Regions from separate parts of the Caldifermentibacillus hisashii genome, predicted to be linked through region 1. Evidence: riboswitches for the same ligand, from Rfam matches in the RefSeq annotation. Region 1 holds a riboswitch; the other holds the start of a gene.
The links. A riboswitch is a leader RNA that binds a small molecule or an ion and turns the genes downstream of it on or off. The one in region 1 is predicted to bind cyclic di-GMP.
Positions count from the first base shown of each region.

Region 1 (5,204 bases):
CATATTTTTAGTCAACATCATTGGGAGTTAATGAATAAATCGCTTTTTTATCAAACAGAAAACTATGATACGAGTTATCCGCGGGTAAAGATTATCACCTCCATATTTTCCGGAGATATCGAGGTGAAGCGGATATGAATATCATTTTTCGGCATGTTTTTATTGCAAATATCTTTTCCATTCTTTTAACAATCGTGCTTATGAGTATAACATTTGTCCTATTTCCTCTTGATCGTTGGTCACTTCTTTGGCAAGCAAAGATGGGGAATGTTTCATTTTTCGTTTGGATTGGAGGGATAGCCATTGGGATTGGAACGATTGTTGGTCTCTCTACCGGATGGTATTGGAAACAGCGAATCGATCAGATCCACCGAAATTTAGATGAAATTATCAAAGGTCAACCAATCTCATCAGATGAAGTTGGTTATAAAGAAATTGAAAGTATTGCCGCACAGATTGCAAAAATTCAAGAGAAAATCAGAAAGCAAACCGAGTACTCACAGCGTCTTGTGACAGAACGAGCAAATGAACGGGAAAAAAGCCTCCAAGAAATTGTTGTACAGGAACGAAATCGTTTAGCAAGAGAACTTCATGATTCCGTGAGTCAACAGTTGTTTGCTTCGTCGATGATGATGTCTGCCATCAATGAATCCAATTCACCTATAGATGAAAAGATGAAAAAACAACTGCAAATGGTGGAAAAAATGATTCACCAATCCCAGCTGGAGATGCGTGCATTACTTTTACACTTACGTCCGGTACAGCTCAAGGGAAAATCACTTCAGGAAGGTATTCGTGAGCTTCTGGCCGAACTAACACAAAAAGTACCGATGAAAACGATATGTAAAATAGAGGATTTTTCCGTTGATAAGGGAATTGAAGATCAATTGTTCCGAATCCTGCAAGAATCACTTTCTAATACATTACGCCATGCAAAAGCAACGAAATTACAGATCTTATTAATTAAACGGGATGAATCGGTTATCCTGCGCGTAATAGATGATGGTGTTGGTTTTCATTTGGACGAGGTAAAAACAGGCTCATATGGCTTGCAAAACATGCGTGAACGTGCATATGAAATTGGCGGGACTTTTAAAATCGTCAGCTTGCCAAATCAAGGTACGCAAATGGAAGTAAAAGTGCCTATTTTGCAAAAGGAGGAAAATCGCGATGATTAGCGTATTATTTGCCGATGATCATGAAATGGTGCGGATCGGTGTTTCTGCCTATCTATCGGCTCAACCGGATATTGTGGTTGTTGCAGAGGCAGATGATGGCGGGGAAGCGGTAAAACTTGCCTTAGAACTGCGACCGGACATTATTTTAATGGATCTTGTCATGAAAGAAATGGATGGAATTGAGGCGACAAAACAAATCATGGAAAACTGGCCGGAAGCAAAAATTATTATTGTGACGAGTTTCCTTGATGATGAAAAGGTGTATCCGGCATTGGAAGCAGGAGCAACAAGCTATATGCTAAAAACATCGAAGGCCGAAGAAATCGCAAAAGCCATTCGTGAAACATACCGGGGGAAATCTGTATTAGAGCCGGAAGTAACCGGGAAAATCATGACAAAAATGCGTGAAAAGCCCGTTGTTAAAAAACATGACCAATTAACAGAACGTGAAATGGAAATATTATTATTAATGGCTCAAGGAAAAAGCAATCAAGAAATTGCTGATGAATTGTTCATCGCATTAAAAACTGTAAAAGTTCATGTAAGCAATATATTAGGAAAATTAGAAGTTCAGGACCGGACACAGGCTGTTATCTATGCATTTAAACATGGGTTAGTTGGTGAGTAAGGGAGGAGTAAATGGTAGTTAAGATTGGACTGTTTTGCGCAGGTGGAATGTCAACCAGTATGCTGGAAAAGAAAATGTCAGAGGCGGGCTCAAAAGAGATGATTGGATGTACAAATAAAAGCACATCCCGAGTCAGAGCTTGCAAACGTACTCGATGAAGGAATCGATCTAGTTTTACTTGGACCACAAGTACGCTAACTCCAATCATTAAAAACATTGTGTGATCCGAAAGGTGTTCCAATAGATGTAATTGATTCATTGAATTATGGAATGATGGATTGAGATAAAGTATTATTTGCTGCCTTAACGTTAATAGAAAACAAAGCATAGTAAGGTTCGGTTGGTGGGTCATTGATTCACCAACCTAATTTTTTGAAGTCACACCTTATGAAAAGTTTTCTGCAAAATTTGAATAACCCATATTTAGTATGACATGAAATAGTTTTTTTGAGGATAAGACTCTCAAAAATAGGCTATTTGGGTATTTAGTAGGACATAAATTTTCGAGAAAAATGTTGAATTTTATCGAAATTTGTAATAAAGTTAGTTATTGTAAAAAGCAATATAAAAATATAGTAGATAAAGATTTTTGTGTGGCTAGAAGCGTTCCCAACAATAGATTTCCCTATCATGATGCAAACACTCCAAGAGTCCGCAACAATTTTAAAATTCAAAGTAATGATCAGTATTGAGCATAGCCATGCTAGGGCAACGTATTAACTAAAATATTTTCGTTATTCTATTGAAGAATGAAATGAGTGATCAAACGAAAAAATGTAAAGAAAATCGATGCTGTAAAAGTGAATTTTAGTACATTTTCAAAAGTGAGGGAAAAAAATTAAGAAAACGAATTCCTTTGACAGCGGAGTGTATGTTTTTCATACGTGAAAAGGGAGTAGCGCCATTTCACCGGAACCTGGAACATTTGTTGTAACTTTTGTGAAGAATGTCGCTTTTTACAGGATGAGTACGATAAAAAATCAAATATTTTAGGGCAAACTATTCGAAAGGATAGGACGCAAAGCCTAGGGTCTAAGGTTGGAAATTCAAAGATTTTCTACTATGATCGCCTGGTTGCCAACGGATGAATCAGTTTTATCTTTACAATGGCTATTCTAGGGTGACCGGGAGTAGTCATTTTTTTATACCTATAAGAAAGGATAAATTTTCCAAAAGGATATGAATTCGTTTGTTGCGGGAAATTTTAAGTATTAAGTGTAAGTGTAACAAGGAAAGTTACGCGAAAATACATCAAGCCGAAAAAATTAATTTTTCGGTGAACTATGCGTCACGAGTCACCTTAAGGCTCGGGCGCCCAAGTTTGTTTAAAATATGTGGTAAAGTCGGGGTGCGTAAATGAGTAAGTTAGAAAAGCAGATGTCGTTAAATAAAAATAACTACAATTTTTATCATGTTGTTCAGCCAATTTTTGAACTAAAGCAAAACAAAATTATTGGCTATGAGTTTTTATTGAGATCAGAACAAGTCCATAATCCTGAACGTTTATTTGAAATGGCCAAGTCAACAAAACAGTTAATAAAGCTGGACAAATATTCAATCGAGTCTGTTTTTAGATTTGTTTCTGAGAGAGAATCCGATTTAACGGGATTATTTTTATTCATTAATGTGTTTCCGTCAACCATACTGAGTTCTGGTATGAAAGAATTTTTACAAACAATATTATTAATGACTAATCTTTCTCCACAGCAGATTGTTTTTGAAATAAATGAATCTGAATGTGAAATAAATTTACCGGTATTTAAAAATGCGATCGGTCAATTAAGAAAAAATGGATTTCTGGTGGCACTTGATGATGTAGGAAAAGGATATTCAAATATGAAAACGATTCTTGAAATTAATCCGGATATTGTGAAATTAGATAAGTACTTTTCAGAAGGTTTATCAAGAACACCTAATAAACAGAAAGTATTAAAGTCAATGATTCAGCTGCTTGACTCCAGCGTGATTTTAGAGGGATTGGAAACTGAGGAGGACTTAATGAGTGCCAAAGAAAATGGGGTTACGTACGGACAAGGATATTTTTTAGGAAAACCAGCCTTATTGAATACTTATATAAAAAAGGAAGAAGTAGTTACAAGTGATTAACGAGAATAAATTGCCGAAATTGAAGGAAGAATATCGGTGGAATTTATTAAAGCAGCAGTTTGATCTTGATCCCTCAAATGTAATGTATAAAGAAATTAAGGAATCGTTAAACCGAATATTACACTATGTGTATTCCTATACAGATATTAAGTTTATTGATTTTATTGATGAAAAAGTTTTGTATGGCTATATTAAATACCATATTTCCATTAATTTTAGTATTGTCGATTTTATGCAGGTTCTAAAGGATATAAAAAACTTTATCTTTTTCCTAGAAAATATAAAAAACAGAAAAGCAATACCAAAAGTTGATTTCTCAATAAGTAATGTTCGTTTATGGCTCAGGTTTTAGGGCAAGGCTGAGGCTACCAGAAAATGATTTGAAAGCGTAAAAAAAATAGGAGAACCCTTGTATGTTCTCCTATTCATACCTCAATGCGTCGATTGGGCTAAGTTTGGATGCTTTGTTGGCGGGAAGGATGCCAAAAATAATGCCAATGAACGCAGAAAATCCAACCCCGATGATTATGACAATCGGACTAACCGTTGCCGTAATAGGCGACCATTTTGAAACCATCATAGCCCCGATGATAGCAAGTCCAATACCAACAAGACCGCCAATTGAAGTTAATGTCATTGATTCAATAAGAAACTGTAATAATATTCTGCCGCGTGTCGCACCGATCGCTTTTCTCAGTCCAATTTCCCTCGTTCTTTCCGTCACCGAAACAAGCATAATATTCATAACGCCAATTCCGCCTACTAATAAGGAAATTCCGGCGATACTTCCGATGAAAAGTGTCATCAAGTTAATAACCGTATCTACCTCTTTTTCGTAATCTGAAAAGTCATTGATGTTGTACTGCCCGTCTTCAAGTTTTTTCGCTTTCGTTAATGTTTCGGCAGCAAGTCTTCCTGTTTCAGATATTTTTTCCGGGTCACTGGCGACAACGGCTAACTGCTCAATCTCTCTATTCCCGAACATCATCGAAATCACCGTACGGGGCATGAGCATTTCACCATCTTCACTACGATATTGTTCCGGTATCGGGGACTCATAAACGCCCACAACTTTATAAGGATTCCCGTTTACGTCAACAATTTCACCAATAATATCTGCTTTATTTTTGAAAAATTTTTCTCTGGCTTTCGTGTCAACCATAATTACACGATTCAAACCGTCTGTATCTCTTGAATTTATCGGGCGTCCTTCAACTACTTGAATATTTCTGGCAGTGAAAAACTCGGGTCCGACCCCGGTAATTTGCATTTCTCCTTGCTTGTCTTCGTAA
Region 1 is NZ_CP155467.1:668,406-673,609, forward strand. Features, by position in the region: gene liaF (cell wall-active antibiotics response protein LiaF) at 1-138, shown strand, start outside; gene NSQ14_RS03150 (sensor histidine kinase) at 135-1,178, shown strand; gene NSQ14_RS03155 (response regulator) at 1,171-1,806, shown strand; cyclic di-GMP riboswitch class I at 2,790-2,888, shown strand; gene NSQ14_RS03160 (EAL domain-containing protein) at 3,163-3,912, shown strand; gene NSQ14_RS03165 (hypothetical protein) at 3,905-4,264, shown strand; gene NSQ14_RS03170 (ABC transporter permease) at 4,334-5,204, opposite strand, start outside.

Region 2 (5,204 bases), 1.3 Mb from region 1:
GAGCTTAAACGTTAATGTGAAGGAACATTGTATCTGCAAATTGCTGAAGCATGTGTATAGGTAGGAACTGTCCGGATCATTTTTCAGTTTTCTAGCGCTATTTCAAGTTTATTTGAGGTGGGAAACTCTCAATTTTGTAGAAGTAACCTATTCTCGTCAGCTATTTTAAAGTCCAAGGGGCTGTCCTAAGTCATTATGTTGACTTTTTAGACAGTCCCTTCTGATTAACTTGCAATTTCAAGCTGATTTTTGAGCAGGTTTGAAATGGCTTGGCGTTCTTCTTCAGGAACCTGATAATAATAAATTCCATCTATTTTCGTTCCTGTACCGTTAATTTGCTGTTGTTTAATTTTATTAGCTGCTTGCCGGTAGTTGGCCTGGATATCGACCATTTCATCAAAGGTTAAATTTGTTTTTACATTATTCCCAAGCGCTGAAAATATATCGCCATAATTTGTTAATGACTTTAAGCTCGCTCCTTCCCGAATAACGGCTTCGATAATTTTCCGTTGCCGTAATTGTCGACCAAAGTCACCTTTAGGGTCATCATAGCGCATCCGGGAATATTTTAATGCTTTCTCTCCGTTTAATGTGATCGTTCCTTTTGGAAAATGAACGCCTTCATATGTAAAATCAAAATCATTTTCAATGGTTATACCACCAACTGCATCAACGATTTCTTGAAAACCTTCCATATTAATTTGGATAAAATAATCAATCGGTATATCTAGAAAGTGTTCTACTGTATCGATTGACATTTCCACACCGCCAAAAGCATAGGCATGATTGATTTTATCCATCGTCCCTCTCCCGACAATTTCTGTACGGGTATCCCTTGGTATACTTACCATTTCAATTGATTCCGTTTTTGGATTAACCGTCATGACAATCATAGTATCTGAACGACCACGATCATTTTTCCGTTGATCCACACCGAGCAAAAGAACGGAAAACGGATCTTTTTTCTCCAATGTAACGGTTTCTTGCCTCTTTTCAGATGTTTCTCTAATCGGCTGGTGCATACTATCTACCGCATTGGTTAATGAATGATAAATAGAATAAAGATATCCGCAAATTCCGATGAGTAATACCCCAAGAATAATCATGGTATACCGTAACCATCTTCTCTTTTTCTTTTTTTCCTTGACCCTTTTCAATTGATTCCCTCCATGAACGTAGTTGTTGATTTCGTTTTACATTTTTTAAAATCATAACTATAAAAATCATACAGTAAAAGTTAACAAAATCAAACGAAATTTGATAAATTTAGATAAAAATTGAAGAAAAAAATAAAGAAACTCGGGCGTCCGAGCTTTAGGAGAAGGCAGAGCCGTAGTTGTTTACCGAAATAATTCGGCTGCGATGTATTCGTTGATAAAGCCATTGCTTTTTCAACTGTGGAGCCCATGCTTTCGAAGCCTTCCCGTGCTTCGTAGCATTCCTTGTGCACTTTAAGCTGAATTCCTAAAATAATCAGTGGGGATTCCCCCACTGATTGAACTTTCCTTTATTAGTGTTCCCAATCCGTATCAAAGAATGAAAAATATGTCAAAAATGAGGTTTCTTTTATAAATAATCACCTTTGCGGAATTTTTTCCATTTTATATTTGATAAAATTGATAAATTGCTGCAAAAGGTCTTTATCAAAGCCATCCGCTTCCATTTTCAGAATATCCAGACCATCCTCAAAACTATAAGCTTTTCGGTACGGACGATCTAAGGTTAGTGCTGAAAACACGTCAACGATCATTAACATTTTTATTCTGATATCGAGAACCTCAGGGTATGTTTTCGGGTAACCTGTTCCATTAAATCGAACATGGTGAAATTTTGCCATATCGCAAACAATGTTAGGAAAATTAAGGCTTTTGAGTATACAATCCCCATTTTCTGTGTGCATTTTAATATATTCATATTCTTCATTGGTTAAACTTTGATTTTTTATCAGAATTGAACGTGGAACTTTGATTTTGCCAATATCATGCAAAAGCAGGCCATAGCAATCATCAGCACTTACCGTCATACCCAGATAACGCATCCATTGCGCAGCGATCACAAACACATCAAGCACATGTTTATAAGAACAATTATCCCAGGATTTTAATGCAGATAATAAGTTGACGACGCTTTCGTTCATATTCAGTAAAGCATGATTGGTTACAAATTGGAAATCTTCATTGTCCTTTAATAAGATTGAATAACGTTGGTTTTTATTGTTTTTTATCAAAAAGTTATAAAAGTCTTGTGCAATTAAATCCGAAAAAATAATTGTCTGCTTTTGATAATTTGCTGTTGCAAATGGAGTAGATGAAACTTTTACATACGCTATTTCCAGAGACTGTAATTTTAAAATTTTATTTAGTGTTATCACAGTACCGGCAGTAAAAATAACTTCATGATCAATAATGATATCTTCAGCTAAGACATCTCCAATCGTTAACCAATTGACTGGTTTTGTATACAAATCAGGCACCCCTCCGAATTTTTTGAAGGAGTATACATAGGCAGCTGGCAAACATAGTGTTACTTGGTCTAGTTCCTTTCACACGTTAGTCCCTTAAGCTTTGCGTCACCATTTTTCAATGGTTTTGCCTTTAATCATGTATACCAAATTTCTAGAGCTATCCACTCAAATTCTAGCAAATATGAATAGTGGGTAAGCTTATTTTAATAAATAGGTTAAGAAATTTTTGAATAATTACTTTCTAGTATTTATTATACCAAAAAATGCATATTTTACAATAAAATATTCATATTTTAAATTTATGTCGACCATGGTAAAGAGTGAAATTAGTATGATACAAAGTCTTCAAAAATTTCCTATTGATGGTAGCCACTATTTTAATTTTATTCGTAATATACTATTTGTATATAGTAAGAATGAACTATTTCTTTTTGGAAACCTTTTAAAAATTATTGTTATTATGAATAAAAACTAGATACAGTGTTCATAATGGCAAATTTAACACAATATATAGTAGGGATCGCTAATTATTTTTTTTATCGTCATATATAGTCCAAAAGAACGAAAAATAGGGTGGTATCCAACGGTAAATACGTTCTGTTCTGATTCAATGTATTTATTTTTTAGTCCAAAATGTAGGAATGTAGTCTACTAAGTTTTTTTAAAAAATCCGGGCTTCCATAAAGTTTATTTTAACTTTATGGTGCCCATTTTATGGTGGAATTTTGATATAACTACATTCTCAATACTTTTTGTTTTAATGAACGATTGGCACAATAAGGTATGGCAGATTTCACACCAGTATCAGCATATCTAGCGCAACCGGTATATCATGCTTCCAAGCGGCAGTCTGTAAGCTAACTATGGTTTTGAAAGAGAAGCGTCACTCTTTTCCTTTTGAAACCGGTTTGGCATAAAAAATGGCTCGCTCCGGCGCATTGCCGATGTAGTGAAAGGGATAGCAGGTGGTTACCGTTAAGATTTCATCCGGGGCCGTCGAACGAATCACCGTTGTATCGTCTGCCGGAACGATATCCATTTCATAGATTTCGTATTTAAATTTTCCATATTCAAGTTCGACGATAAACGTATCACCTGTTTCCAATTCCCCAAAATTACGAAACACGGTATCCCGGTGACCGGAAAGGACGATTTGGTCGTTTTGCAATGGATAGGCGGTTCCTGTATAATGACCGACCCCTTTTTCTAATTCTTCTTCATCCGTCCCTTCAATAATTGGCAGCTCTTTTTTTAGTTTTGGGATTTTTAATATACCGATTGTTTCCCCTTTTTGATAAGAGAGAGAGGAAGGGTCGATTTGTGAATCATTATTGTTTTGTTCGACGATTTTTTTGGCTTCTACGATTCTTTTTTCAACTTGATAGTTTCCGTCCCAAATGTGATATAAGGCATATCCGATCAAAATGAATCCTGTTGTAAACAAAAGACCGATCAATATTTTCAGGAATCGTTTCATCAAAAATCCCACCTTATGGAGAAATCGCTAAAAATTTTCTTTCTTTCATTATACAATATGCCGTTACGTGTCGCATATATTTACTGGAATATATGTGAAAGAGAAGACTGTTATATTATTTTGCCATTCGTTTTATTCCTCAATTAATTTTTCTAAGTATATGGTTTCGCCTTCAACAATATTTGCTTGACCATTCGTATGTTCAATCATCCATTCCTTAAACTGATCTTCTTGTCCAAAATCAACATATGTTTCCAATTCGACTTTATCAAAATAATGGATCTCTTTAATCGTGTAAACAGATGATCGCAAATCATTTTCCAGCTTACCCAGCCAAGTATAATCAACGATCGTGTGCATGATACGCGTCAATTTCCGCTCAACGATTCCGGTTGCGTTTAACCCTTCTGATGTGGCTTTCGAATAAGCACGAATAAGACCGCCGGCACCTAGTTTTATTCCGCCAAAATATCTTGTTACGACAACAACCGTATCTTTTACATTCCGTTTTTTTAACACGTCAAGCATCGGAACACCGGCTGTACCACTTGGTTCACCGTCATCGTTCGCCTTTTGAATTTCATCATGTTCGCCGATAAGATAGGCAGAACAATTGTGGGTTGCATCCCAATTTTGTTTTTTTATTTTTTGAATAAAACTTTGGGCTGCATCGATCGTTTCTGCCCGATTTATGTAGGAGATAAACCGTGATTTTTGGATGACAATTTCGTTGGAACCATAACCTTTTACTGTCAAATAGTCTGTTCTCAAGTGAAATCTCCCTTCTGCTTTAAGTAATCATTTTCGCTTCTTGCCATACATATGTTCTATTATATAAAAGGTAAAGCAGTGTCGCAATTACTATGAATCACTCTGGTTGAAAACCGCTAATCTTTTATGTAAAAATGTATATAGTATACTGAATAATTCAGCATTTGTAAACTATATAACCTATCTTAGGAATAGTGGTATGATGGTAAATAGATAAATGTATAGTTATTTTGGTGCATTGGGTTTTCACTAAAAATTTTGCTTTATTGGAGTGAAACTATGTCAGCGAAATATTTTGATACAAAATCATTAGATGCAATTCTGAATAAAATGATAGACACCGTTGATGAGAGTAAAAGAGAAATCTATAAAATTGGTGAAAAAAGTCGAGAGGATTATGAATTTATTATTGCAGAATTAGAGAAAACAAAACAATTGATTAGCGAATTGATTGAAGAAGAAGAACAATTGGAAAAAGAAACTCGTCAGGCA
Region 2 is NZ_CP155467.1:3,343,009-3,348,212, reverse strand. Features, by position in the region: gene NSQ14_RS16225 (ABC transporter permease) at 1-8, shown strand, start outside; gene NSQ14_RS16220 (LytR family transcriptional regulator) at 225-1,157, opposite strand; gene NSQ14_RS16215 (HD-GYP domain-containing protein) at 1,577-2,464, opposite strand; cyclic di-GMP riboswitch class I at 2,501-2,603, opposite strand; gene NSQ14_RS16210 (class D sortase) at 3,348-3,941, opposite strand; gene NSQ14_RS16205 (YigZ family protein) at 4,074-4,712, opposite strand; gene NSQ14_RS16200 (sensor histidine kinase) at 4,992-5,204, shown strand, end outside.
Region 2: linked by a shared signal. The riboswitch ahead of NSQ14_RS16215 (HD-GYP domain-containing protein) and the one ahead of NSQ14_RS03160 (EAL domain-containing protein) in region 1 are both predicted to bind cyclic di-GMP.